DNA from 2 places in the Bacillus sp. LQ01 genome. Region 2 is predicted to be linked to the other one. Evidence: predicted binding sites of a transcription regulator. Region 2 holds the regulator's gene; the other holds the start of a gene.

Region 1 (16,982 bases), on a different contig from region 2:
CCCATGCTTTTAATACTTCTTCATCATCTGCGTTCGCTAACGCTTCAAGTGTAGGAAACTTCCCCATAAAATTTGCGTAATATGGTTTTACAGCCTCTACTCTTGTTTGCTGTAACATAATTTCAGAAACCCAAACGCGGTATGGATCTTTATTCTTTCTCCATGGTAAGTCGCGCTGTTCTTCTTCAAACCAACCAATTAAATCATTTTGAAACTGCTCTATATTAAAATTGTTTAGTATTTCAAGTGTCAAACTTGATCCCCCTCATTTTTTTGCATATAAGTACTATTATAAAGATTTTAGGAAAAAATTTAAGTAAGATGATACAGGAAATAGAAGGCAAAGGACTTGAGGTATCGAATAAAAAGAGTTACATTAATAAAAAACGGAGGTGGATTTCTATGGACACAGCCACTCACCTTGTTATGGGTATCACTTTAGGTAGCTTAGCAACATTAGATCCAGCCATAGCACAAAGTGATATTGGCCCCCAAGCTGTTATGCTTGCTACAATTGCTGGTTCCAACATTCCTGACATTGACACAGTTTTAAAATTGCGTAATAACGCTAAATATATAAGAAATCATCGTGGGATTACTCATTCTATTCCTGCGGTAATTCTTTGGTCATTCCTTATAAGTGGCATCTCTTTCGCCTTCTTTTCAGACGCTCCATATCTTCATCTACTGCTTTGGTCATTTATTGCTGTCTTCCTTCACGTCTTTGTAGATATTTTCAATGCCTATGGTACACAAGCATTACGGCCTTTCACAAAAAAATGGGTCGCACTCGGCGTGATTAATACATTCGATACCGTAATTTTCTTTATCCATATACTTGCAATTGCTTGCATGCTCGTCGGTTCTCATAAGGGATATACAGCTTTAGCGGCATATATATTAATGATTGTTTACTATATCGGACGGATTATGATGCACAGAAATATAAGAAGCGTTGTACACAAACGTTTCAAAAATGTCGAAAAGATTATCATTTCTCCTTCTTACCGATTTTACCATTACCATTTAGCAATCGTTACGGCTGATTATTACTACGTTGCGAGATGGCACCGTGGTAACATCATGATATATGATAAGTTCGATCGGGTACCGTTCCCAGACAATAATATTATGCGAGCAGCTAAACAAGATGAAAACATCTCGGCCTTTCTATCTTTCTCTCCTGTATATCGCTGGGATATTTTTGATCATGACCATTATTATGAAGTACGATTCATTGATTTACGATATCGAAGTAAAGATTATTATCCATTTGTTGCAATCGTTCAGCTCGACCACAATTTAAATATTATTAGTTCCTATACAGGATGGATCTTTAGTGAAGAAAAGCTTCGAAAAAAACTGGAATTACTTCCACATTAAAAAAAGCGACTTAAGTCGCTTTTTTTAATGTTTCAAATGATCTTCTTGATTAATTAAATGACTATACTTCGGATTATTTGTACGCATTTCATGAAGGCGTACACCATGATTATTAATCCATGATCGTACCACTTGTTCTGTCATTTCATCGCCTTGATAACGACCTGATTTTGCATAAGTTGTTTGAAAATCTTCCCATAGTAACTCAACCCACGCACGAGCTTGTGCGTAAGAAAGCTTGTCATTCTTGTCTAATAATTCTTTCGTTAATGTTTCATAAATATCATTCATATTATAATCTCCTTTTACCTATTTATCCCTTCATTTCTAAAGGATAGTTTCTTCAATTTTGCACATTCTATAATTGATACTTCTTAAAGAGGTATCAACCGATAATGAGGAGGGCGTTCGTAATGGGTAAACAAGCCGAATTTTGGTCTGAGTCAAAAAACAACAGCAAAATCGACGGTCAACCGAAAGCGAAATCACGCTTCGCTTCGAAACGACCTAACGGCACAATTAACACGCACCCACAAGAACGTATGCGTGCTGCAAATCAGCAGGAAGAGTAATACAAATTAAATTAACTTCCTACACGAGGTGATAAAGATGAGCTACCGTGATCGCTTAGATAGTCGTTCTGAATTATTTAACCATACGTGGACTCGTCCAAAACATGCGAAAGCGCAAGTTAACGGACAGACGCAACAAACCCAGTCTCTCATTATATTGGCAAATGAATGTAAAAAACGCCAATTTTAGAATCTCCTATCTCCTTTAACGCCTACCAAAGATGAAAACCAGAGAGATATATGCTCTCTGGTTTTTATTTTTCTTGCAATAAGGAAATTGGTATGCCAATCTCTTCATTATCATTTTGCTTATATCCCCAAGCAAATACCCCATTGAAATACGTAATTTTAAATAATACACCAGGTTCTTCTACTAATTCATATGTTTCACCAATACGGAATTTGTTTATATCCGTCATATAAGCACGAGCCATTGCCATTTTTCTCATTAATACATCAAATTCATTGACAATCCCAAGCTGCTCAGCTTTTACTGCTTGCTCCTTCAAAGCGCCAATTTCTTCCCTTAGCTCATGCGGTGTCATTTCACTGTAGCGTTTTGGCATATTCATCTTATTCTCCTCATTCCTCTTCGCGTTTCATTTGCAAAAATATCTCGATTTCATCAATAGAGAATCCTTTTCGATATAACGCTTGTTTCATCTTGTTTTCAAATGTCCATCCATCATGCTTCTTATATTTCTCATAATATTTATTCCCATGATAGTGTAACGCTTCTTGTTGCTTTTCGTCATCTTTTTCGTCTTTCAATTCTTCCAAACAAATTTGAATTACTTCTCTAGAATATCCTTTTCGAACAAGCATCTCATCTAACTTTAGTTTCATTTGTAAAAAAGAATGTTTTTGATAAGATTTTTTCTTCTTCTCTATGAGAAACAAGGCATTCTCAATTTGCTTTTCCTTCGGATATTCTTGTAAACTATGTGTAATAATTAAATCCTGAACACCTTTATTTAATAACTCTCTTTTAATAACAGTTGGACCTTTTCGATTCACATTACTTTGCGTTCGCGTATATAAAACAGCATACTCTTTATCATTAATATATCGGTCATGTAATAATTTCGAAACGACTTCAGAGATGATGGCCTGTCCCACTTCTTTTTTTCGTAAAAAATCTTCTATTTCTTGTTTTGTTCTCATTTGATAGGATAAATAGGAGATTGCTTGTAAATATGCTTTTTGCACTTCTTCATTGTACAAAATATTTCCTAACTCGATTTCATCAATTTCTAAGCCTTTTTGTAATCCATGTTTTATTAAGATTACTTGATCCACACTAAATCCGTACTCTTCGCCTTGACCTTTATCAATATAAATATTAAATCGTTCTTTCGATCGTTTTTGTACTTCTATTTTTGTAATGACAGCCATACTCTCACCTCTCTATTATTTTAACATAGTCGAGGAACATTTTTTCTTTTCAAGAATATATATAATGAGGAGGAAATACTTGTGAAAATCGCAATTTCTGGTGGTACAGGCTTTATCGGCAAATCCCTTTCTACTTTTTTTATTCAAAAAGGATATACTGTTTACATTCTCACACGAAAAAAAACTACTGAAACTTCCGATCCTAACCTTCAGTATGTTCAATGGACACCAGATTTACAAACCTTCCCCCTCTCTTCTATTGATGTAGTTATTAATCTAGCCGGAGAGTCTATTAATAGTAGATGGACAAAGCAACAAAAGAAAGCCATTTTAAACAGTAGAATTCAAACAACAAAAGGACTCATTAAACAATTGCAGGGACTCCATACAAAGCCACACACATTTATTAACGCAAGTGCTATTGGATACTATGGAACGTCTGAAATAGAGTCTTTTACAGAACAGCATGAGACTCCTGGAAATGACTTTTTAGCAAATACAGTATATTCATGGGAACAAGAAGCATCTAAAGCACGTTCTCTCGGAATACGAACAATCTACGCAAGATTTGGAGTTGTATTAGGTGCAAATGAAGGAGCTCTTCCAAAAATGCTACTTCCCTATCAATTCTATATCGGCGGCACCATTGGTTCTGGGAAGCAATGGTTATCATGGATTCATATAGACGATGTCGTTCGTATGATGGATTTCATTATACACAAAAAAGAAATTGATGGTCCTCTTAATATGACAGCACCAACACCTATAAGAATGAAGGAATTTGGAGAAACCATTGCAACTATAATGAAAAAGCCTCATTGGTTGCCTGTACCTTCTTTTATCATTCAAACTTTATTAGGTGAAATGAGCATACTTGTACTAGAAGGGCAACGTGTATTACCCATTAAAGCAATTGAACATGGATACCAATACACATTTCCAGAAATAGACCATGCATTACAAAATATACTTTCGCATACAATGTAGTACTTCTAAAACACAATTTTACATGGGCTCTTTCAAAACTTTCATTTTCTAGGATCCGAAGCATTACCATACAAATAACCTTTCAGTTACTTTCCCTTAACTTCCATTAGCATTATAAAGTAACAGAAATGAGGTACCTATGAAAATATTGCTCAAACAAGCCATTGTATACCCTATTACATCTCAAAAGTTTCAAGGAGATGTACTCGTTACAGGAGAGCGAATTACCGAGGTCAAACCTTTTATTCCACCTACTCAAGATATGACCGTTATAGATGCACGAGCACTCCATCTCTTACCTGGCTTTATTGATGTCCATACTCACCTTGGTCTCTATGATGAAGGTACTGGTTGGGCTGGAAATGATGCCAATGAAACATCTGAAGTTTCAACACCACATATTCGTTCTTTAGATGGAATCCATCCTTTCGATATTGCCTTTCAAGACGCTGTACAAAACGGAATTACAACCGTTCACGTTATGCCTGGCAGTCAAAATATTATCGGGGGTACTACTTGTGTAATAAAAACAGCTGGAACTTGTATTGATCATATGATTATTCAAGAACCTGCTGGTTTAAAGATTGCCTTTGGAGAAAATCCTAAAAAAGTCCATAGTAATGGAACAAAAGAATCCATTACACGTATGGGGATTATGGGGTTACTTCGGGAATCATTCTATGAAGCACAACACTACGGGCACGAAGCTGATTTTCGAATGCTTCCTATTTTAAAAGCATTACGTCGGGAAATACCCGTACGTATCCACGCTCACCGAGCAGATGATATTAGTTCTGCTCTACGCTTTGCAACAGAATTCAATCTCGATTTACGCATTGAACATTGCACAGAAGGACACTTTATTGTTGAAGAACTTTCAAAACACAATTTGAAGGTTTCAGTTGGTCCCACTCTGACACGCCGTTCTAAAATCGAACTAAAAAATAAAACATGGGATACTTACCATATATTATCAAAAAATGGTGTGGAAGTTTCTATCACAACAGATCATCCTTATACACCCATTCAATATTTAAATGTTTGCGCTGCTGTTGCAGTAAGAGAAGGGTTAGACGAGAAAACAGCACTAGAAGGAATCACCATATTCCCAGCACGAAATTTGCGTTTAGAGGATAGAATTGGAAGCATCGAGGTTGGAAAAGACGCCGATCTCGTGCTATGGACTCATCATCCTTTCCATTATTTAGCCAAGCCTGTACTAACTATGATTGATGGGAAAATAATTTACAAAAAAAATAAAAAAAACTAGTTTATTTTTTTGACTAGATAAAGTATTATACGATTATAAACTGAATGAAACCATAATCAATTTGTGTCGTGATTATCATTTTCAAATTGATGAATGGGGAAGGCAAATGGTGCGCCACCAGCGTTAGAAACTGGTTCTAGTGGGTTCGATTCCCACCCCGAAATTTTTTAAAGATTGATATAAAAATTTCGAGGGTGGGGTGTTTTTTCGTCATGCTACCCTCGTGTGAGGAGGAGTTAGTATGTTGAAAAAACGCGACTTACACGACAGCCACGTTCTATACGAGTTAATGGTGGATCCAGCTGTCTTCCCTTTTGTGCGTCAAAAGGCTTATTCTTATGAAGAATATTTATTCTTAACGAAACAAACGATTGAAGCTGAAGAGCGTGGTGAATTAATTTCACGCACAATTTTAGATGAATGGGGTAACCCTATCGGAACAATTACTTTATTTGATGTGCAAGAAAAAGCTGGATTTCTCGGGACATGGCTTGGCAAACCATATCATGGAAAAGGCTATAACAAATTGGCAAAAGATTCATTTTTTAGTGAACTTTTCTATGAATTAGATATTGAAACAATTTTCATGCGTATTCGTAAAATAAATATTCGTTCTATTAAAGCTGCAGAAAAACTGCAATATGTGAATCTAGCAAACGAAACAAGAAAAGCCGTATATGATGAAATTAACGCAAACGAAGAAGTGTATAACTTATATGAAATTCCAAAAGATCAATACACACTTGCTACAATGCGAGATACAACCTTCCAAGATGCTCATCAATTAAAAGAAGCGTAATCTAAATTTTCTGAAATGATAATCAATCGTTAACATTTTCCATATGCGTATATCCCCTCATGTCTTTGGAAACGATAAATAGTAACTTTAAGACACGAGGTGATTTGTAATGGATAAAAAGAAACGTGATAAAGCAAAAAACACATTATCTAGTACACAAGAAGTTCTCTATCAACGCGAATTTCAAAAAGCAGATCGTGCAGCAGGATATCGCTCGAAAAGCATTTAAAGTGAAAATGAATAATTAGAAGTTTCCCCCCTAATTATTCATTTTCATTACATAATTTTCTCGACTGATAGAAGTAAGCAAAAAAGCCCCTTATACATAAGGGACTTTTTTGCTGTGGACAACTTTATCCACAAAACCGATGAAATTGTTAGTAATTTTCAAAAACATTTAATATTTTTCTATATTAAAGCATATATCAGCTGTTTTAATTGTGGATATTTTTCTAAAAATTGTGGACAATGTGGATATAGTTGTTAATATTCCGACTTTACTGTTTAATGAAAGCGCAATCCTTTTGTGGATAACTCACTAAATTTTCTTTAAAAATAATAAAGAACCCTCTTTACATATACAAAGAGGGTTTCATATTAAGTAAAAGATTGTGCAAGAGCAGGTGATTTAATAGGTATATGACGCGGTTCTGCATGATTTTCCGCCAAAATTGCATCTACAATATGGCCAGCTGGCTCTGGAAGATAGATGCTTTTCATTGCTTCTTTCATTTGAAGAAGCTTCACATCATCTTGTAATAATGCCTCTGTTTTTGCAAAAACCTCACTATCATCGCGAATGACAACTGCTGCTCCCTTTCTTTCAAAGTACATCGCATTTTCATTTTCTTGTCCTGGAACAGGCTTATATAAAATGACAGGTACTTGCAACGCTGCTGCTTCACTTAATGTTATTCCGCCTGGCTTCGTAATCATACAAGAAGTAATACGGAATAATTCATCAATATTTTCAACATACCCAAACACTTTTAATGCATCGGAATTTTGCTTCTGTAAACTTAATAAATCCTGTTTTAAAGCTTCATTTTTCCCACAAACGACAACTACTTGTAAATTAGGCATTGACATAAATGATTGGCATAGTTCTTTTACATTTCCTAATACCCCATGAGCACCTGCTACAATTAGTAAAATCTTTTTATTCTTACATAACTGATATTTATTATATATGATTTCTGGATTTACCTTTAACTCAAAACTACTCCGAATTGGAATTCCTGTTTCAACAATTTGTTCCGCAGGTACACCGATATCAACCATCAATTCTTTCACATGATCCGTTGCAACAAAATAACGATCTACTTCTCGATGAATCCATATTTTGTGCACGCAAAAATCCGTTAATACGTTATAGACAGGAATTGAAATACCTGTTTGTTTCTTTAATTCTGGTACAGCGATAATTGGAAATGTATTAATTACAATATCTGGTTTCTCCACCTGTAAAAGTGTTTTCAAACGTTTCCTTCCAAAGTTCGCATACCAAGATGCTATTTTCTTATCATAAATTTTTTCTACCCCGTAATAAAACAAACGATATAATTCTTTTCCTATTGTATAACTTTTTAAATATAGATATTTTGTAATGTCAGTTATAAATGGATGTGATTCTCCAAACAAGTCGCATACAATAACATCTTCAATTCCTTTTTGGCGAAATGTTTGTTCTAATGTTTTTGCTACTTGCACATGACCATTACCGTAATGTGCAGTTAATATTAAAACCTTGGGGTTTTTTATCAAACAAATCCACTCCTAGCTTTTTGTTTCTCCATATTGCATATACGACAATAGGAAAAACATTTTCCTTAAAAATTACATAAACAGATTTTAATAATTCCCTTTCAGCTATGTACCTGTCGTGGATATGCAAAGCATATAAGATTGACCCCTTAATCCTATCTGTGCTCATATCTTTACATTATACTTTCCTATAAGAGCTTTCGCAATAACTTACAAATGTTCTCTATTCCATGATACTCACTCTTTTACTTCTTAATTCTTTTTACTATTTTGATTTCCCTTTACAATTATGTAAATTTCTCCATTTATTCCGTACAAAATTATGGATATTCTATTTTCAGTATACTCTTTTATCAATATATACTCTAGATTTTATTGTAAAGAAAGCAAAAAGCCTAATCCAATATTTGGATTAGACCGCTTGTAAAATATATTTAGCATGTTCTACATTTTTCTCAGTAGGTGGTTCTACATTTGCGAGTGGATACTTGTGTCCAAGCGCCTCCCATTTATATACACCAAGCTTATGATATGGTAACACTTCAACTTTTTGAACATTAGACAGACTTTGAATAAAGCTAGATAGTTTTTGTAGATCCTCTTCATTATCCGTAACACCAGGAACTAATACGTGTCGTACCCAAATCGGTTTATTCTTATCCGATAAATAACGAGCAAATTGTAAAATATGTTCATTTGGTTTCCCTGTTAATTTACGATGCTTTTTGGAATCGATATGTTTCAGATCCAATAAAACTAAATCTGTATAATCCATTAAAATATCTAGCTTATTTTGGAATTCTGGTTCCTCAGAATAACAACCACCAGAAGAGTCGATTGTTGTATGGATACCAGCCTCTTTACACTTTTTAAACAACTCAATTAAAAAGTCTAGCTGTAATAATGGCTCTCCACCGCTAACTGTTATACCGCCTCCGGAAGCTTCAATAAATGGAAGGTAACATGTCACATCCTGCATCACTTCTTCAACTGTTATTTCTTTACCTTTACCGATTTCCCACGTATCAGCATTATGACAATATTGACAACGTAATAAACACCCTTGTGTAAATATGACATAACGAATCCCTGGGCCATCAACAGTACCACAAGACTCTACAGAATGTATTCTTCCTTTTACCATGTTACTTCCTCCTTTATTGAAACAGCCTCCCTTCGCTATATATTAAGAGCGAAGGGACACTTTTTTCATTTACATGCTTTCATGCATTGTACGGTTAATTACATCAATTTGTTGTTCACGAGTTAATTTAATAAAGTTTACAGCGTAACCAGATACGCGAATTGTTAATTGTGGATATTTCTCAGGATGTTCCATTGCATCCATTAATGTTTCACGGTTAAATACGTTAATATTTAAGTGGTGGCCTTCTTTTACTGCATAGCCATCAAGCATTGATACTAAGTTACGTACTTGTACATCATCTTCTTTACCAAGTGCTTTCGGAATAATAGAGAATGTATTAGAAATACCATCTTGTGCATCTTCATATGGTAATTTAGCCACAGATAATAATGAAGCTAATGCACCTTTTGTATCACGTCCATGCATTGGGTTCGCACCTGGTGCAAATGGTTCTCCAGTACGGCGGCCATCTGGAGTATTACCAGTTTTCTTACCGTATACAACGTTAGATGTGATTGTTAAGATTGACATTGTATGAACAGAATTTCTGTATGTTTTATGTTTACGAAGTTTATTCATAAATGTTTTTACAAGATTTACAGCAATCTCATCTACACGATCATCATTGTTACCGTATTTAGGGAAATCTCCTTCAATCTCGAAGTCAACTGCAATACCATTTTCATCACGAATTGGTTTTACTTTTGCGTATTTAATTGCACTTAATGAATCTGCTACTACAGATAGACCAGCAATACCTGTTGCCATTGTACGAAGAACGTTTGTATCATGAAGTGCCATTTCAATACGTTCATAGCTATATTTATCATGCATGTAATGGATAACATTTAATGTGTTTAAATATAGACCCGCCAACCATTCCATTGTCATATCAAACTTATGCATAACTTCTTCATAATTTAATACTTCAGAAGTAATTGGTGCGTACTCAGGACCAACTTGTGCTTTAGATTTTTCATCTTTACCACCGTTAATCGCATATAATAATGCTTTCGCTAAGTTTGCACGAGCTCCGAAGAACTGCATTTGTTTACCGATTCTCATTGCAGATACGCAACATGCAATACCGTAATCATCGCCGTATTCAGGGCGCATAATGTCATCATTTTCATATTGAATTGCTGATGTTTTAATAGACATTTTCGCACAGTAGTTTTTAAAGTTCTCTGGTAATTGTTTAGACCAAAGAACAGTTAAGTTTGGTTCTGGAGCTGGTCCTAAATTATCTAATGTATGCAAGAAACGGAATGAGTTCTTTGTTACTAATGGACGACCATCTAATGCCATACCACCGATAGATTCAGTTACCCAAGTTGGGTCACCAGAGAATAATTCATTATAATCAGGTGTTCTTGCGAATTTCACAAGACGTAATTTCATAATGAAGTGATCTACAATTTCTTGTACTTCTTCTTCTGTTAAAGTACCATTTGCTAAATCTCTTTCAATGTAAATATCTAAGAATGTAGAAGTACGCCCAAGACTCATTGCAGCCCCGTTTTGCTCTTTAATCGCTGCAAGGTATGCGAAGTATAACCATTGGAATGCTTCTTGCGTGTTTGTTGCTGGCTTAGAAATATCGAAGCCATGAGAAGCGGCCATTTCTTTTAACTCTTGAAGTGCACGCATTTGCTCAGATAACTCTTCGCGTAAACGCATTGTATCTTCGCTCATTACACCGCCAGTTAAATTTAAATCAGCTTTTTTCGCTTCAATTAAATGATCAATACCATATAACGCTACTCGGCGATAGTCACCGATAATACGTCCACGTCCGTATGCATCTGGAAGACCCGTAATAACACCTGATTTACGTGCATTTCTCATTTCTGGTGTGTATGCATCAAATACACCTTGGTTATGAGTTTTTCTCCAATCTCTAAAAATACGACTAAGTTCTTTATCCATTTCGTATCCATAAGATTCACAAGCTTGTTCTGCCATACGAATACCACCATATGGTTGTAAAGAACGTTTAAATGGTTTATCAGTTTGGAAACCGACTACTTTTTCAATATCTTTATTTAAGTATCCAGGGGCATGTGATGTAATAGAAGAAACAATTTTTGTATCCATATCAAGAACGCCACCGTTTTCACGTTCTTTCGTTGTTAAATCCATTACTTGATCCCAAAGTTGTTTCGTTGCTTCAGTTGCTTCTGCTAAGAAAGATTCGTCTCCTTCGAAAACGTTTACATTATTTAAAATGAAATCGCGAACATCAATCTCTGCTTTCCATTTTTCACCTTTAAAGTTTTCCCATGCGTTTTTAACATTTTCTAATACTTGAGTCATCCTAATCTCCTCCATTTTTGATTAGTACAGGACTAAGATTTTTTATATAACAGCTTACACACTTAGAATACTACTTTTTTACGAAAGTGAACGAAATAGTTGTGACATGTTTGTGAAATATTGAGCAAACTACTATATATACAGTGTTAACTTCATTTAAAAGTCTTTAAAATTAACCCTTTCCTTAATTGTATTTTTTTGGTATCCTTATATACGAGTCCTATTTTGTAATATAAGAACAATACCCATTGTAGAGCTGTAATACTCTTATCTCCTAATCTGTTATAGTTTTTATAACAGAACAAAAAAGTGTACACATGTTGTACACTTTTTTGTTACTTCTATAAAACATCTCTTTTTCTATTGCCATCATAGAATCCGCCACGATTGTCTGTTAATGAAATTATTTGCTCTAGTCCCTCTATATGATCACCTATAATTCGAAGTACAGCAGGAGGGTGACCTATTTTTGCGAAATGTTCACTGGGACGAATACGGTTCATCTTATCAACCTCAACACGATATACACATGCAATTTCAAATCCAGACAGAAGAGCCTTCACTTGTGCTACACAAGGTGACAATAAAGATTTATACCCAATTGCTTTCAAACACTTTTGGCTAAATGCATTAGGTACCGCAATAAGTGAGCCTACCCCTAAATCCTTTCTATCACAAGCTAAATTTAGTGCATACTTAAATGCAGTTACAAGATGAAGTGGTACTCTTAAATCTAAATAGTGATTTAAATCATTTAATGCGACGTCCTTTCCATCTGCTATAGCTTTTGCAAAAGGATATAGCTCACTCGCTGGAATAATAAAATCGCCGTCTATAAATAACACAATTTCTCCTTTGGCAAAATAAGTTCCAAGTGAGCGCCCTACATCATTTCCGAGTGCTTCTTTATATACAATTGTCGTTGCCCCTTTGTCTTTTGCAATTTTTTTCGTTTTATCTGACGAACCATTTACGACAACGATAATTTCGAAGGGTTCAATTTTGCGAAGCTCTTCTATAACGTTTCCAATTGTTTTCTCTTCATCTTGTACGGGAATAACAACAGATAGTTGCTTTCCTTTATACAAATTAGATGTGACGCCCCATCCTTGATAAAACTCTTCAAAACTTAAAGTATGATAGACACTATCCCTTTTCCTATTTCCATCATAATATCCTCCGCGCTCATCACTGCTTAATATCCGTGCCGCTACTGCTTCTATATGATCACCTATCATTCTTTTTTCAGATTGGGAAAGATTTGTTCCATATGCAGCATGCTGGAATGGACGAAATTTATTTGGCGTAATAACGTCAATGGCGCAATGACGACTAATTCTCCATTTACTTTGAAGTAGGCGTAAATGAGCCACAATAGGATTAACAAAACATTCATATCCGATGCTTTGAACGACTTCTTTCGTCAGCGCATGAGGTACATCTAATAAAGAATTAATTTTTAATTCTTCACGCTCTAACATTGCATTTAATATTTGGCGCCATACTGTAATAGAAGTAGGTTTTTGCCTTTTTAAAAATAATGCATCCAAATTATTTAAAACTACATCTGCCTGATCGTATAAAATCGGATTAAGGAATAATTTTAATTTTGAAGTTTGAATAGCAAAATCACCATCTATAAATAGTAATACATCACCTATCGCATGTTTTGCGCCGACTGCACGTCCAACATCGTTCCCTAGTAGCTCTGTATGTTTGATTACTTTACACCCTAAACGATCTGCAACATCTTCTGTTCCATCATTACAACCGTTTGCTACTACAATAATTTCTACTGGATTTAATGGTCTTACCGATTGAATAACGTCTGAAATCGTATCGACCTCATTACATGCAGGAATAATAACAGATAATGACTTAGCCATTGTTTTGTTCACGAAACCACTTAATTGTTTCCTTCAATCCGTTTTCCCACGTTACTTTCGCCTGAAATTGAACAAGCTTTTTTAATTTTGTTACATCTGGTCTTCTATTTGGAATTTCTTCAAAACCATGAGGATATACTTCTTCAAAAGGCACTTGTACAATCTTCGAAGAAGAATTCGTTAATTTTTTAATTACTTCTGCTACTTCTTTTATACTCTGTTCATTCTCAGAACCTATATTAATAATCTCACCATTTACCTTCTCATCCATTGCCCGAATTGTTGCTTCTACCGCATCACTCACATACGTAAAACAACGTGTCTGCTTTCCATCTCCATATACGAGAATGTCTTCTCCTTGCAAAGCCGCACTAATAAATCGCGGGATTACCCCTGCATACGGACCATCTTTCGCTCTTGGACCATAAATATTAAAATATCGAACAATCGTTACCGGTAAACCTTCTAATGCGTATCCTAAACATAATGTCTCTTCCAACGTTTTACAAACTGCATAACTCCAACGAATTTTAGAAGTTGCCCCGTATAATCGATCTCCCTCTTCAGAGAAAGGCGGCTTGGCCTTACCATATACTTCTGAAGTAGAAGCAAAAACTACTTTCTTCTTTCCTTTTAACGCTGCTTGTAAAATATTTCTCGTCCCATCAAAATTCGTTTCTATGAGCTCTATACTTTTTTCCATTGTTGTTTTCACACCTAAAATTGCTGCTAAATGAAACACGACATCATGCTGATCTACTAATTCATAAATAGAATTTTTATCTAAAACACTTATTGGAATAACACGGATTTTTTTCATTAACTCTTTATGGTACTTATTTTTACCTTTATAAAAGTTATCCACAACAGTGACCTCATAACCTCTTCTCATCAACTCTTCAGCTAAATGCGACCCGATAAATCCGGCCCCACCTGTAATTAAACATTTCTTACTCATTTACTCACCTTCTTTACAATCCCGCGTGTATCTATTACTCGGTCCATTCCTTTAAAAAGCTTCCAATCAATATTAGAATGATCCGTTAAAATTAAAATACAATCCGCTTTTTTAACTTTTTCTTCATCTAAAGAAACAGATTGATACACCTTATCTCCAATTTCCGCGAAAGAAATATAAGGATCATGATATTCTATCTCGTATCCTTGATTTCTTAATAATTGAATAATCGGTAACGCTGGTGATTCTCTCAAATCATTTACATCTTTTTTATACGCAATCCCTACAATTAACACCGTTGCAGGTGATTGCACCACACTTTTTACTTTCCGGACCATTTTCTCTGGCATTTCTTCATTAATTATATGTGCTGCCTCAATTAATTGACTAATTGCCCCATTCTTTTTTATTCTCCATTGAAAATATAAAGGGTCTACTGGAATACAGTGTCCCCCTATCCCTGGCCCTGGCCAATATGGAGTAAACCCAAATGGTTTTGTAGATGCCGCTTCAATGGCCTCATAAAAATCAATGCCTAAACTTTCACATAGTGTGTTTAGTTCATTTACTAAAGAAATGTTAACTAAGCGCTGAATATTTTCAAATAGCTTGCACATCTCTGCTACTTTCGGAGAGCTAACAGGTACAACTTCGTCAAAAATGGTACTATATAAATCCTGTACCTTTTGTCTACACTTTTCTGTTTGTCCACTAATAACTTTTGGAATAGCTTGAACTGAATATTGACTATTTGCTGGATCAATTCTCTCAGGGGAATATCCGATATAGAAATCTTCCCCTACCTTGTTACTATTTTGAGAAATAATAGGTATGATGACTTCTTCAAGTGTGCCTGGATATGTGGAGCTTTCAAAAATGAAGGTTTGTCCTTTTTGAAGGTTTTGTTGTATATAATGCGAAGCTGAAATGAGGGCACTTAAGTCTGGTTCTCTTTGTTCATTAATTGGAGTCGGGACAGTGACAATAACATAATCACTACTTTGAAAATCAGCAATGCCTTGATCCGGTGTGTTTACTGTTAATTTTTTTTTCGTCAATAAACTTTGTAACTCTTTAGAAGAAACATCTGGAATATAACTTTCTCCTTTTATAATTGAGTCTATTTTTCTAATATCTTTATCTAATCCAAGTACTGTATGCCCTCTTTCTGCAAAATGTACCGCTAAAGGAAGGCCAACATACCCTAACCCAATAATAGCTACTTTACTACTATTCATTTGTATTCTCTTCTTCCCTTCTCAATTGTTGAATGATATCTCTATCTCTATCTCCATCAGTAAAGCCACCACGTTCGTCCGTACGTTGTAATAAATACGTAACCGCCTCAAGTTGATCACCGAAAATACGATCAAACGCTGAAATACGCCCATTTACAAATTCGTGTTGCTCTGGACGTACTCGATTTGTTTTTATAACATCTACTAACTCTACTGTTGTAATAGAGAATCCTTCTAAAATAGCTTTCACTTGTGCTAATGGCGGAATGATAAGGGAGTCATATCCTATTTTCTCTATTACCTTCTTATGCATGGCATGTGGTACAGCAGTTAGTGAGTTATTCCATAAATCTGGTCTTTTCGCTACCAAATTCAAAAAGTATTTTCCCATACTAATTGGATCTGCTGGATGAAACATATCTAATAAGCATTGTAAATCATTTAACACCACGTCATTTCCATCTTCAACAGCATGTAAAAATGGAGTGAGTTTTTTTGCTGGAATAACAAAATCACCATCAACGAATAAACAAATATCTGCCGTAGCATGCATAGCCCCTATTGCTCGTGCTACATTATGTCCAAGCGTCTTCGTAAATTCAACTACAATAACATTCTCTAGCTTTGCCTGTTTAACAGTCTCAACATCTGCTCCATTTGCGACAACTATAATTTCATCTACACCTGCTTCTTTCACTTCTTGTATAACAGACCTTATAATTATTTTTTCTTCTGATACCGGGATAATGGCACTATATTTCGCTTTTTTCTTTTGTAATAAAACTGGTTTATACTTTCCTACAAACGCTCTATCTCTATTGTCCTCTGAAAAACCACCGCGATTACCGTATGTTTCGATTACGTATTGTAAAGCACGCAAATGATCACCCATAATACGACTAGTCGCTTTCGGATAAGGAGAGCCAGGTGATGTGCCCGTATGGACAGGACGAACTTTATTTGTGTAAATGACATCAACTGAAGCCATATCAGAAATATCTACTCCTCTAGACATCGCCATCGCTTGAAATAATGCTGGATCTGCTAAATTCCACCACCCCAGTTTTTCAATCACTTTACGACTTATCGAATGTGGTATTGCAATTAAAGATCCTACAACAAACTCCTTCTTGTTCAAATAACGATTTAACATATATTTTCCAACCGTCGTATAATGCGGTCTCATCTTCAAATAAACGGACCATGTTAAATTATTTAAAACAATCTCATGTCCTTGCTGTATTCCTTTAATAAAATTGTATAATTC
Region 2 (13,615 bases):
AATGAAGTAGCAAAGCAGTTATACAGAAAATACGGATTTCAAAATGGTGGGATTCGTAAACGATACTATGCAGACAATCAGGAAGATGGTCTCGTAATGTGGGTGAATATATAATGGAAAAAAATACGATTATACTTGGTATTGAAACAAGTTGTGATGAAACAGCAGTAGCAGTTGTTAAAAATGGAACGGAAATTATTGCGAATGTCGTTGCATCACAAATTGAAAGTCATAAACGTTTTGGCGGCGTTGTACCAGAGATTGCATCCCGTCATCATGTAGAAGAAATTACAGTTGTGTTAGAAGAAGCTTTAAAGGAAGCAAACATCACATTTGATGATATTGATGCAATTGCTGTAACAGAAGGTCCCGGTTTAGTAGGAGCACTTCTAATTGGAGTAAATGCAGCGAAGGCAGTAGCGTTTGCACATGATATTCCGTTAGTCGGTGTTCATCATATTGCTGGTCATATTTATGCGAACCGTTTAGTAAAAGAAGTTCAATTCCCGTTATTATCACTTGTTGTATCTGGTGGGCATACAGAACTTGTTTATATGAAAGAACATGGTTCATTCGAAGTAATTGGTGAAACACGAGACGATGCAGCTGGAGAAGCATATGATAAAGTAGCTCGTACGTTATCTATGCCATATCCAGGTGGTCCTCATATTGATCGCCTTGCACATGAAGGAGAACCGACAATTGATTTGCCTCGTGCATGGCTAGAACCGGATTCATATGATTTTAGCTTTAGTGGATTGAAATCAGCAGTTATCAACACTGTGCATAACGCAAAACAACGCGGTATAGAAATTGCGCCAGAAGATTTAGCGGCAAGTTTCCAAGAAAGTGTAATAGATGTACTTGTAACGAAAGCAGCTCGTGCAGCAGAAGCTTATAATGTAAAGCAATTACTTCTTGCTGGTGGAGTAGCTGCTAATAAAGGACTTCGTGCGCGATTAGAAGAGGAATTTGCACAAAAAGAAAACATTGAATTAATTATTCCGCCGCTATCTTTATGCACAGATAATGCAGCGATGATTGCAGCGGCAGGGACAATTGCTTATGAACAAGGTAAGCGTGCAACATTAGCCTTAAATGCAAATCCAGGATTAGATATTGAAGCATAGTTATGCACATAATTAACCACAGGTTGTGGATAAAACCCATATTGTCTGTTGATAATGTGGGTTTTATTGTGTATATAAAATGTTGATAACTTTTTTGTTGATTGTGGATAATGTGGAAAAGTTATTTTAAGGTTTATTTTATAAAGGTGGATATGTGTATAAACTTGTGGATAAATAGGATGATGTCAGACCTTTGAATTTGTTCTTTTTCGGGAAATAAAAAGTAAGAAGATATCCCCGAAAAACATTTTGAAACATCCCCCTATTATAGAAGATGCTAATATTGTCAATCTTTGTCGTTAAATCGATATTTCGTGTCGAATTGTTAATATATATAGGGTTACAATAGATATATTTGAAAAATCGTTGGTATATTCTAAGTTACGATTGATATACTCAAAAAATTGTTTCTGTATTAAAAGAAAAAAAGATGTCGCATAGTCAAAAATCCTGACTTATGAGACATCTTCCTTATTTAAATATGCTTATACATGCAGCTCTTCCCATTCTGCCATGCAAGTTTCAAGTTGTTCTTGTAGCGTTTGCTTTTTAGTTGTAATTTCACTAGCTTTTTCATAATCTGCATATATTTCTGGTAAGCAAAGTTGATCTTCTAACGTAGCAATTTCTTCTTCTAATTCCAATATACTTTGTTCTAGCTCTTCAATTTTTCTAGTGCGTTGACGCTCTAGTTTTTTACGCTCTTTTTCTTCTAAATAATTTAATTTCTCTTGTGCAACCACCTTTTGAACAGGAATGTCACTTTCTTGCTGTTCAAGTTCTGCACGTTCAATCATTTCATTTTTCTTTTCAACGTAGTAATCGTAATCCCCTAAATATTCCTGTGCACCTTCTGTTGATAACTCAACCACAGTCGTTGTTACACGGTTAATAAAGTAGCGGTCATGTGAGACGAATAGAAGAGTCCCTGGATAATCAATTAAAGCATTCTCCAAAATTTCTTTACTATTTAAATCAAGGTGGTTCGTAGGCTCATCTAGAATTAATAAATTTGACTTTTGCATCATAAGTTTTGCAAGAGCTAATCGAGCTTTTTGTCCACCACTAAGGGAAGATACTGGTTTCAGTACATCATCTCCTGTGAATAAAAAATTCCCGAGTATAGTACGGATTTCTTTTTCAGGTTGCAGTGGATATTCATCCCATAGTTCATTTAAAACCCGTTTAGAAGATGTTAAGTTTGCTTGTTCTTGATCATAATAACCAACAGATACATTTGATCCGAAAGAAACATCACCATTTAATAGTGGTAACTTATTCACAATAGACTTTAACAATGTGGATTTCCCAATTCCGTTTGGACCAACTAAAGCAACACTATCTCCGCGAGTTAAGCGCATAGTTACATGTTCAATTATAGGGTTCTCATCATAGCCAATGGTTGCATCATTTACTTGTAAAACATCATTTCCACTTTGCTTTTCAATATCGAAGTGGAATGATGCTGACTTAGAATCCCCTAATGGTCTCGTTAATAATTCCATTCTGTCTAGTTGTTTACGACGACTTTGAGCACGTTTCGTTGTAGAAGCGCGAGCTATATTCTTTTGAACGAAGTCCTCAAGTTTTGCGATTTCATCTTGTTGTTTTTCGTAACGTTTCATTTCTTGCTCATATAATGCTGATTTTAAGTCTAAATATTTACTGTAGTTACCAACAAATCGTCTGCTTTCTTTATTTGAAATTTCATATACTTGTGTAACGAGTTTGTCTAAGAAATAACGGTCATGTGAAACGATTAATATTGCGCCAGGATAACCTTGTAAATATTGCTCAAGCCACGTTAATGTTTCGATGTCTAAATGGTTTGTAGGCTCATCCAAAATAAGTAAGTCTGGTTTTGTTAATAATAATTTCCCGAGAGCTAATCTTGTTTTTTGCCCGCCGCTTAAAGTAGAGATCGTCGTCTGGTGCGTTTCAACTGGGAAGCCAAGGCCGCTTAAAATGGAGCGAATATCCGCTTCATATTGATATCCACCTTGATCTTTATAATTGAGTTGCAATTGGTCATAATCAGCTAACAATCTTTCATATGTAGCTTCGTTTGAAAAGTTTTCTTCTTTTCCCATTTCTTGCTCAAGTCTTCGAAGTTTTGTCTCCATTTGCTGTAAGTGGGTAAAGACGGTTAGCATTTCATCCCAAATTGTTAAAGACGTTTCTAGTCCAGTATTTTGAGCTAAATATCCGATTGAGACATCTTTCGGTTTTATAATTTCGCCACCATCATGAGATAATTCACCAGCGATAATTTTTAATAATGTAGATTTGCCTGCTCCATTCCTTCCAACTAATGCGATACGATCTTTTGTTTGTACTTCCAATTTTATGTTTGCAAGAATCGTTTCTGCACCGTATAATTTCGAAAGCGCGTTTACTTGTAATAAAATCAATGTTTTCACCTCAAATAATTTCTTAACTTTGCCATGTTTATATTTCTCAATCATACTAAAAATAGTGTATAGTTTAAAATAAAGAGAGAATACTTCTTCTCTTTATTATACAAGGAATTTAATGAGTGCTAAACTTCTGTATTTGATTAAAGTATATGAATAAAGATAGGAAGAGAGGAGAGGTCATATGGATCAGCAAAAGATTCCACAAGCCACTGCTAAAAGATTGCCTCTATACTATCGATTTATCCAAAACTTATCTCTTTCTGGTAAGCAGCGTGTTTCATCGGCCGAATTGAGTGAGGCAGTAAAAGTAGATTCCGCAACAATACGAAGAGATTTTTCGTATTTTGGAGCGTTAGGGAAAAAGGGATATGGATATAACGTAAATTATTTATTATCATTTTTCCGCGAAACACTTGATCAAGATGATATAACACGTGTAGCACTTATTGGAGTAGGTAATTTAGGGACCGCTTTCTTACATTATAATTTCACGAAAAACAATAATACAAAAATTGAAATGGCATTTGATGTTAGTGAAGAGAAAGTTGGAACAGAAATCGGGGGCATTCCTGTATATCATTTAGATGAATTAGAAGAGAGATTATCAAATGATATACAAGTGGCAATATTAACAGTACCGGCTACAGTAGCACAAGCTGTAGCAGATAGATTAGCTGAAACGAGCGTGCACGGTATTTTGAATTTCACACCAGCGCGATTAAACGTATCAGAGAATATTAGAATTCATCATATTGACTTAGCTGTAGAGTTACAAACATTAGTTTACTTTTTGAAAAACTATCCACAATAAAACGCAGAGGAAGCGACCTCTGCGTTTTATTATTGTTTCTTCTTTGTGAATTTAATTAATATAAGGCGAAGTGCCAAATTAAAATCAATTGTTGCCATAACTGCAAATAGTATTGTCCACATATTCCAGATTGTATCTGTCACGTTCGTAATGGCGAAGCGTGTAAAGATACATCCAAGAAGGAAGTATAGTGCAGCCATGAACAATGGTGAGTTTCTCATACAAAAAATCCTCCGATAAAGCCTTGCATTTTTTCAGCTTCTTTAATCATTTCTTGAATTTGTTCATTGCTCATAAAAATTTGCCCAATAGCGACCAATGTATTCATCGCAACATGAGCTGCAATCGGAACGATAATCCGTTTCGTCTTCACATATAAGAAGGCGAATACGAGCCCCATAGCAGTGTATACCAATAAATGAGTAAAATCAAAATGAATTGCTGCGAATACAAGCGAACTAATGATAGCTGCGATAAAGAAGTTAAACTTCTTATAAAGTGCACCAAATAAAATTTTTCTAAATACGATTTCTTCTAAGATAGGTCCAATTATAGATACAACAATAAGGAACCAAGGGGTCGTTCTTGCAATCTCCATCAGTTTCATTGTATTTTCTGAACCTTGTTTAATTCCTAGCAGCTGCATCTCGATCATACCGGCAACTATTTGTGAAAAGAAAGCCAAGAAGAACCCGATGAAAATCCATCCAATAGTAGCTGGAGCAGAAGAGCGCTTTGGATCTAAATGCCTGTCACGAATATCTGTTCTAAGTAACCAAAGTACGATACATAATGCAACAAAGAAGCTAATAATTGCCCAGTGTCCCGTTATGATTTGTCCTTTTTCCTCAATGGTAAATCCTCTATTATCATAGAGTCCTGTTTTTAGGAGAAGTGGCAATCCAACAACGCCAGATAACTGCATTAAAATGTATGTAACGATAATCCACCAGTATTGTTTCTTCAAATGGTTTAACCATCCTTTCTAACTATAGTGTATGAGATAAGTTAGGATAACATGTAAATATGCTACCTACGATATAAACCTCACTTGAATTATGTTTTTTTCGTAAATCCTTATTTGAAATTATAATAGAAGACAGGAGAAAGTTGTGTGTGTAGCGAAAACAACTTAGGGTGTCCTTTCATATTGTAACATACGAGCAGTGGAAACAACGATTCATATAGTAAAGGCAGTATTCTATATAGTGATTTGCGAAAAAATTATGATTTTTTTACTTGCAAAAGAAATTGAGATTATTTATTATTATAAGTGTGTTAGCACTCGGATGACTTGAGTGCTAATAAAAGAAATTTACATAACAAAATGAGGAGGTTATTGTTCATGCTAAAGCCATTAGGTGATCGCGTTGTAATTGAGCTTGTTCAAGCAGAAGAAAAAACAGCAAGTGGTATCGTATTACCAGATACTGCAAAAGAAAAACCACAAGAGGGTAAAGTTGTTGCAGTAGGTACTGGTCGAGTGCTTGAGAATGGTGAGCGTGTTGCTTTAGAGGTAGCAGCAGGTGATCTTATCATCTTCTCAAAATATGCAGGTACTGAAGTGAAATATGAAGGTACAGACTACTTGATTTTACGTGAAAGTGACATTTTAGCAGTTATCGGTTAATTATATAAATCTTAAAAAATCCAAGGGGGTCAATTATTATGGCAAAAGATATTAAATTTAGTGAAGAAGCACGTCGTTCGATGCTTCGCGGTGTCGACACTCTTGCAAACGCAGTAAAAGTTACGCTTGGACCAAAAGGTCGTAACGTTGTACTTGAGAAAAAATTTGGTTCACCACTTATTACAAATGATGGTGTAACAATCGCAAAAGAAATCGAATTAGAAGATGCATTCGAAAACATGGGTGCGAAATTAGTAGCAGAAGTTGCTAGCAAAACAAATGACGTAGCTGGTGACGGAACAACAACTGCAACTGTATTAGCGCAAGCTATGATTCGTGAAGGTCTTAAAAACGTAACAGCTGGTGCTAACCCAATGGGTCTTCGTAAAGGTATCGAAAAAGCTGTTACTGCTGCAATCGAAGAATTAAAAACGATTTCTAAACCAATCGAAGGTAAATCTTCTATCGCACAAGTAGCTGCTATTTCTGCAGCTGACGAAGAAGTAGGTCAATTAATCGCTGAAGCAATGGAGCGCGTTGGTAACGACGGCGTTATTACTTTAGAAGAATCTAAAGGCTTCACAACAGAATTAGACGTAGTAGAAGGTATGCAATTTGATCGTGGATATGCATCTCCTTACATGATTACTGATTCTGACAAAATGGAAGCAGTTCTTGATAACCCATACATCTTAATCACTGACAAAAAGATTTCTAACATTCAAGAAATCTTACCAGTATTAGAGCAAGTGGTACAACAAGGTAAACCACTTCTTATCATTGCTGAAGATGTAGAAGGCGAAGCGTTAGCTACATTAGTAGTGAACAAACTTCGTGGTACATTCAATGTAGTAGCTGTTAAAGCTCCTGGATTTGGTGACCGTCGTAAAGCAATGCTAGAAGATATCGCAATCTTAACAGGTGGCGAAGTAATCACTGAAGAATTAGGTCGTGACTTAAAATCTGCTACAGTTGAATCTTTAGGACGCGCTGGTAAAGTTGTTGTTACAAAAGAAAACACAACTGTAGTTGAAGGTGTAGGAAGCACAGAACAAATCGAAGCTCGCATCGGTCAAATCCGTGCGCAATTAGAAGAAACAACTTCTGAATTCGATCGTGAAAAATTACAAGAGCGTCTTGCAAAACTTGCAGGTGGCGTAGCGGTAATTAAAGTAGGTGCAGCAACTGAAACTGAGTTAAAAGAACGCAAACTTCGTATTGAAGATGCACTTAACTCAACTCGTGCAGCAGTAGAAGAAGGTATCGTTGCAGGTGGTGGTACTTCACTTATGAACGTATACACAAAAGTAGCTTCTATCGTAGCTGAAGGCGACGAAGCAACAGGTATCAACATCGTACTTCGCGCACTAGAAGAGCCAGTTCGTCAAATCGCAATCAACGCTGGTCTAGAAGGATCTGTAGTTGTAGAGCGTCTAAAAGGCGAAAAAGTAGGCGTTGGTTTCAACGCAGCTACTGGCGAATGGGTTAACATGCTTGAGTCTGGTATCGTAGATCCAGCTAAAGTAACTCGTTCTGCACTTCAAAACGCAGCATCTGTTGCAGCTATGTTCTTAACAACTGAAGCTGTAGTAGCTGACAAGCCAGAACCAAATGCACCAGCAATGCCTGACATGGGCGGCATGGGCATGGGCGGTATGGGCGGAATGATGTAATTCCGTTTGCCCTAAAAAACATCCATTTCTATATAGAAATGGATGTTTTTTTATGTTTTTTAGAAAAGGAAATGAATTTCTGTAGAATTTTGTCGCTTTCTCTCTTGACCATATTGATATTTCATTGTTAGAATCTAGGAAGATAATATAAAACGATCCTTCATATATCCTCAATGATATGGTTTGAGAGTCTCTACCGGGTTACCGCAAACAACCTGACTATGAAGGCAGTGTGTCTTATATTTATAAAGAGCGGAGACTATCTTTCTTTATAAAGCCAGACCCCTGCCTTTTCTTTGTTATGAGACTAGAGGCGGAGGACTGGCTTTTTTTATTATATTGGTAATGCTTTTCGCCAAATTGGTGAAAATATTTATATACGAGAACTAACGTTGGGGTGATTATTTTGAAGAAACAACACGATACAATTATCGTTTTAGATTTTGGAAGTCAATACAATCAGTTAATAGCACGTCGAATTCGTGAGTTCGGTGTATACAGTGAACTTCATCCACATACAATTACTGCAGAAGAAATTAAAGCAATGAATCCAAAAGGGATTATTTTCTCTGGTGGACCAAATAGCGTATACGGTGAAGGTGCATTACATTGTGATGAAAAAATCTTTGAACTAGGTTTACCAATCTTCGGTATTTGTTACGGTATGCAGCTTATGACGCAACACTTCGGTGGTAAAGTAGAGCGTGCAAATCACCGTGAGTACGGAAAGGCTGTTCTTAAAGTAGAGAACGAATCAAAATTATATGCGAACCTTCCAGAAGAGCAAGTTGTATGGATGAGCCATGGTGACTTAGTAACTGGTTTACCTGAAGGATTCGTAGTAGACGCAACAAGTGAGTCTTGCCCAATTGCTGGTATGAGCAATGAAGCGAAAAACTTATACGGTGTACAATTCCACCCAGAAGTACGTCACTCTGAGCACGGTAACGATTTAATTAAAAACTTCGTATTCGGCGTATGTGGTTGTTCTGAAGGATGGAACATGGAGAACTTTATCGAAGTAGAATTAGAAAAAATTCGTGAAACTGTTGGAGACAAAAAAGTACTATGCGCACTTAGTGGCGGTGTAGACTCTTCTGTTGTAGCAGTATTAATTCATAAAGCAATCGGCGATCAATTAACTTGTATTTTCGTTGACCACGGCTTACTGCGTAAAGGCGAAGCAGAAGGCGTTATGAAAACATTTAGCGAAGGCTTCCACATGAACGTTATTAAAGTGGATGCAAAAGAACGCTTCATGAACAAGTTGAAAGGTGTAGAAGATCCAGAACAAAAACGTAAAATCATCGGTAACGAATTCATTTACGTATTTGATGATGAAGCGTCTAAATTACAAGGTATGGACTTTTTAGCACAAGGTACACTTTACACAGACATCGTTGAAAGTGGTACAGCAACTGCACAAACAATTAAATCTCACCACAACGTTGGTGGACTTCCAGAAGACATGCAGTTCAAATTAATTGAGCCTTTAAACACGTTATTTAAAGACGAAGTACGTGTATTAGGATCTGAACTAGGAATTCCTGATGAAATCGTATGGCGTCAACCATTCCCAGGACCGGGTCTTGGTATTCGTGTATTAGGTGAAATTACAGAAGAGAAATTAGAAATCGTTCGTGAATCTGATGCGATTTTACGTGAAGAAATTATTAAAGCGGGCTTAGACCGTGAAATCTGGCAATACTTCACTGCACTTCCTGGTATGCGTAGCGTAGGTGTTATGGGTGACGAGCGTACTTACGATTACACAGTAGGTATCCGTGCAGTAACATCTATCGACGGTATGACAGCTGACTGGGCACGTATCCCTTGGGACGTATTAGAGAAAATCTCTGTACGTATCGTAAACGAAGTAAAACACGTTAACCGTATCGTGTATGATGTAACGAGTAAGCCACCAGCAACTATTGAGTGGGAATAGTATTTATAAAAAGGTCCATCTATTGCTTATGCATAGATGGATCTTTTTTATTTTGGCATTAATACGAACGAAACTATAAAAGTTTATGAAAATGTTCGTTTTTAAATTGACAAAACTACTTCGTCGAGTTAATATGATTATGTAATTCAAACGAAAAGTGAATATTATAGCCGTCGTATAATATCGGGGATATGGCCCGAAAGTTTCTACCTAGCTACCGTAAATGGCTTGACTACGAGGCGTTTGTATAAAGATGAGGGGAAACTTGTCTTTGTTTATAGAACGCTTCCATGTATATATGCAATGGAAGCCTTTTTTATTTCTCGGGATAAAAGAGGGCTAGGGTGAAATACGGCGAGTAATCATATAACGGGGGAAACATAGGATGAAACGCTATTTTCAGTTTGATGAGCTCGGTACGAATTATAAGACTGAGTTCATAGCAGGGTTAACGACATTTCTATCTATGGCTTACGTACTATTTGTCAATCCTGCTACGCTGTCGCTTGGAAATGTTAAAGGGTTACCAGCAGGTACAGGGATGGATCCAGGTGCAGTATTCGTTGCTACGGCATTAGCGGCAGCGATCGGTTCGTTAATTATGGGTATTTTCGCGAAGTATCCAATTGCTTTAGCGCCAGGTATGGGGATTAACGCGTTCTTTGCTTATACAGCAGTCTTAACGATGGGTATTCCGTGGCAAACGGCCATTGCCGGAACATTAATGTCAGGTATTATCTTTATTATTCTTACTGCTTCAGGTATTCGTGAAAAAATCATTAATGCAATTCCATCGGAGTTAAAGTTTGCAGTAGCAGCAGGTATTGGATTATTCATTGCTTTCCTTGGATTCCAAAATGCCGGAATTATCGTGAAAAACGATGCGGTTCTTGTTGGGTTGGGGGACTTAACAAAGGGCACAACGTTACTAGCAATCTTCGGGGTTGTTACTACGATCATCTTCATGATTAAGAAAGTTAATGGTGCAGTATTCTACGGTATGATTCTTACAGCGATCTTAGGAGTTGCAACAGGATTAATTGATACTCCGAAAGCTGTAGTGGGAGCAATACCGAGTCTAGAACCAACGTTCGGTGTGGCGTTAACGCACTTCGGCGATATTTTCACAGTTCAAATGGGGATTGTTATTATAACGTTCTTCTTTATAGATTTCTTTGATACAGCAGGTACGCTTGTAGCGGTTGCGAATCAAGCAGGATTAATGAAGAACAATAAATTACCACGTGCAGGAAAAGCGTTATTTGCAGATGCGATTGCAACTGTAATTGGTGCGATCTTGGGTACATCAACAACAACGTCTTACATTGAATCGTCTGCAGGGGTAGCAGCGGGAGGACGTTCTGGATTTACAGCAGTTGTAACAGCAGGATTCTTCTTACTGGCACTATTCTTTTCGCCATTATTAAGTGTTGTAACGCCAGCTGTAACGGCACCGGCTTTAATTATTGTAGGAATCTTGATGGTTTCTTCCTTAGGGGAAATTGATTGGAAGAAATTCGAGATTGCAGTACCAGCATTCTTTACAATTATCTCTATGCCACTTACGTATAGTATCGCAACTGGGATTGCCATTGGATTTATCTTCTATCCAATTACAATGGTTGTGAGTGGTCGTCGTAAAGAGGTTCATCCGATTATGTATGTTATGGGAGTTTTATTCGTGCTATATTTCATCTACGTTCGTAAATAAAAGGGGTTTTTTAAAGGTCTAGACTTAAGGGGAGTCTAGACCTTTTTGCGTCTTCAGAAAATCTTAAGGATTTCCGAGCGTTTTTCTTCAGAAGTTTTCCTATAATAGAAGTTAGGGATTAAAAAAGTGATGGGGGAGATATTGTGGCACACGAAACAATACTTGTCGTAGATGATGAAAAAGAAATTCGGAATTTAATTACAATCTATTTAAAGAATGAAGGATATAAAGTATTACAAGCAGGAGACGGAGAAGAAGGATTACGTCTATTGGAAGAAAATGAAATACATCTAGTCGTATTAGATATTATGATGCCGAAAGTGGATGGTATTCATATGTGTATGAAGGTAAGGGAAGCGAAAGAAATGCCTATTATTATGCTTTCTGCCAAAACGCAAGATATGGATAAGATTTTAGGATTAACAACAGGGGCAGATGATTACGTAACGAAGCCCTTTAATCCATTAGAGTTAATTGCACGAATTAAATCTCAGTTACGCCGTTATATGAAAATGAATGGTTTCGCTGTCCAAAATGAGGACGAGTTAGAAATTGGGGAGATGAAAATCAACATCTCGACCCATAAAGTTGTTGTAGAGGGAGAAGAAGTGAAACTAACTCCGAGGGAATTTTCAATTTTAGAATTGCTAGCTAGAAATCCAGGTATGGTGTTTAGTGCGGAGCAAATTTATGAAAAGGTGTGGAACGAACGATCTTTCCAGTCTGATAATACTGTAATGGTGCACATTCGGAAAGTGCGTGAAAAGATTGAGGAGAATCCAAGGGAACCTAGATATATAAAAACAGTATGGGGAGTGGGGTATAAGATTGAAAAAGATATTTAATCCGTTTACTTATATAAGGAAAATAAGAGAATTAATTGAGAAATTAGTAAAGAGCGTACGAAAGAGTATAAGGATTCAATTGATTACTACTTTTGCTGCTTGTGCGTTATTAGGAGTTTTGTCAGCGAAGGGAGCTGCGCCATTTTTTGAGAATGCGAATCGTCAAGCAACTATCGATTATCGGGCTGGTATGGAACAAATTAATCACCAAGCTCAAGGAGCGGCAAATAGTTCGGTTCATGAAAATAAATTAGAAGCTATATCAAATATGATCGAAATGGAGAACCAAAATTTAGAGCAAGGGTCTAGAGCTTTAAAGATATTGGTTACTGATGAAAGTGGTAAAGTTTTATATAAAACAAAGCAAGCGCAAGAAGAGCAAATCGATTTGCATAATACGATTCGTAATGCAGCATCATTTGCGATTAATTATACAGATGGTAGAAATGTATTTGAAAGTACAAGAAAAGAGTTTATATCTTTTTCACCTATTACTATTGAAGGAAAGAATTTGTACATGTTTGTTAGCGGAATTCCAGAGGGAGAGGTAATGTATGATACGAAAGAAGGGCCATTCCCGTTTTTAATTGGTGTTCTTGTATTCATTTTCTCTTTCTTCTATATAACAAAGAGAAAGATGAAGCAGATTGAAGCAATGGCACAAGGTGTAAAGGAAATAGAAAGAGGCAACTTAGCGTACCGCATTGAGAAAAAAGGTGAAGATGAGATTGCAGCTTTAACTGAGAATATTAATAATATGGCAGAAGAGCTTATGAATAATATAGAAAAGGAACGTAAATTAGAGAAGCAAAAGAATGAGCTTATTACGAATGTATCTCACGATTTACGCACACCGCTGACTTCTATTATGGGCTACTTACGATTACTTCGAGATTCTAAATATGAAAATAAAGAACAACACGATGAGTATACGAGAATTGCTTTTGCAAAGTCGGAGCAGTTAAAAAATTTAATAGAAGATTTATTTGAGTATACGAAGTTAACAAATGAACAAGTTGTATTAGAAAAACAGGAAGTTTGTATGAATGAGCTACTCGAGCAATTAATAGAAGAGTTAGTACCGCAGGCGGAAGAACATGGACTTACGTTTGTTAAGAAGTTTCCTGAGGAACGTGCTTATGCATCGATTGATTCGGAAAAGATGGTTCGTGTATTTGATAATTTACTAATGAATGCGATTAAGTATAGTAAAGATGATGCAGATATAAAAGTTTCTCTTCAAAGGCAGCGTAGGGATATACAAATTGTAATTGCGAATCATAGTGAAGAGTTTACGAGAGAAGAGTTAGCGAATTTGTTTGAACGTTTCTATAAGAAGGATCAATCTCGAAGTAGAGTAACGGAAGGGTCGGGACTCGGTTTAGCGATTGCGAAAAGTATTGTTGAGTTACAAGGTGGTAGTATTCGAGCGGAATATAGGGATGGTATTATT

What was found. The regulator Rex, encoded in region 2, represses fermentation and respiration genes when NADH is low (regulators of the CRP and FNR family bind a similar motif). The targets are predictions, from matches to a motif close to TTGTGAAATATTTCACAA.
Region 1: pflB (formate C-acetyltransferase) is a predicted target of Rex. The motif match lies at 11,744-11,761, and genes of this name have one in related genera.

What each region holds. Positions count from the first base shown of each region.
Region 1 is NZ_JBYEZL010000004.1:176,756-193,737, reverse strand. Features, by position in the region: gene mutY (A/G-specific adenine glycosylase) at 1-253, opposite strand, end outside; gene AC22L0_RS24420 (metal-dependent hydrolase) at 403-1,383, shown strand; gene AC22L0_RS24415 (YfhJ family protein) at 1,408-1,674, opposite strand; gene AC22L0_RS24410 (small, acid-soluble spore protein K) at 1,797-1,955, shown strand; gene AC22L0_RS24405 (YpzG family protein) at 1,993-2,145, shown strand; gene AC22L0_RS24400 (YfhH family protein) at 2,210-2,527, opposite strand; gene recX (recombination regulator RecX) at 2,538-3,350, opposite strand; gene AC22L0_RS24390 (TIGR01777 family oxidoreductase) at 3,432-4,337, shown strand; gene AC22L0_RS24385 (amidohydrolase) at 4,477-5,607, shown strand; gene AC22L0_RS24380 (GNAT family N-acetyltransferase) at 5,849-6,406, shown strand; gene AC22L0_RS24375 (YfhE family protein) at 6,516-6,635, shown strand; gene AC22L0_RS24370 (diglucosyl diacylglycerol synthase) at 7,004-8,170, opposite strand; gene pflA (pyruvate formate-lyase-activating protein) at 8,583-9,314, opposite strand; gene pflB (formate C-acetyltransferase) at 9,384-11,633, opposite strand; partial or broken gene AC22L0_RS24355 (hypothetical protein) at 11,786-12,006, opposite strand; gene AC22L0_RS24350 (glycosyltransferase family 2 protein) at 11,975-13,519, opposite strand; gene AC22L0_RS24345 (UDP-N-acetyl-alpha-D-glucosaminuronate decarboxylase) at 13,512-14,477, opposite strand; gene AC22L0_RS24340 (nucleotide sugar dehydrogenase) at 14,474-15,715, opposite strand; gene AC22L0_RS24335 (glycosyltransferase family 2 protein) at 15,708-16,982, opposite strand, start outside.
Region 2 is NZ_JBYEZL010000012.1:339-13,953, reverse strand. Features, by position in the region: gene rimI (ribosomal protein S18-alanine N-acetyltransferase) at 1-114, shown strand, start outside; gene tsaD (tRNA (adenosine(37)-N6)-threonylcarbamoyltransferase complex transferase subunit TsaD) at 114-1,130, shown strand; gene AC22L0_RS28820 (ABC-F family ATP-binding cassette domain-containing protein) at 1,616-3,541, opposite strand; gene AC22L0_RS28815 (redox-sensing transcriptional repressor Rex) at 3,729-4,358, shown strand; gene AC22L0_RS28810 (YdiK family protein) at 4,388-4,579, opposite strand; gene AC22L0_RS28805 (CPBP family intramembrane glutamic endopeptidase) at 4,576-5,325, opposite strand; gene groES (co-chaperone GroES) at 5,704-5,988, shown strand; gene groL (chaperonin GroEL) at 6,027-7,661, shown strand; purine riboswitch at 7,802-7,903, shown strand; gene guaA (glutamine-hydrolyzing GMP synthase) at 8,068-9,606, shown strand; purine riboswitch at 9,760-9,861, shown strand; gene AC22L0_RS28785 (NCS2 family permease) at 9,992-11,317, shown strand; gene AC22L0_RS28780 (response regulator transcription factor) at 11,461-12,162, shown strand; gene ampS (aminopeptidase AmpS) at 12,146-13,615, shown strand, end outside.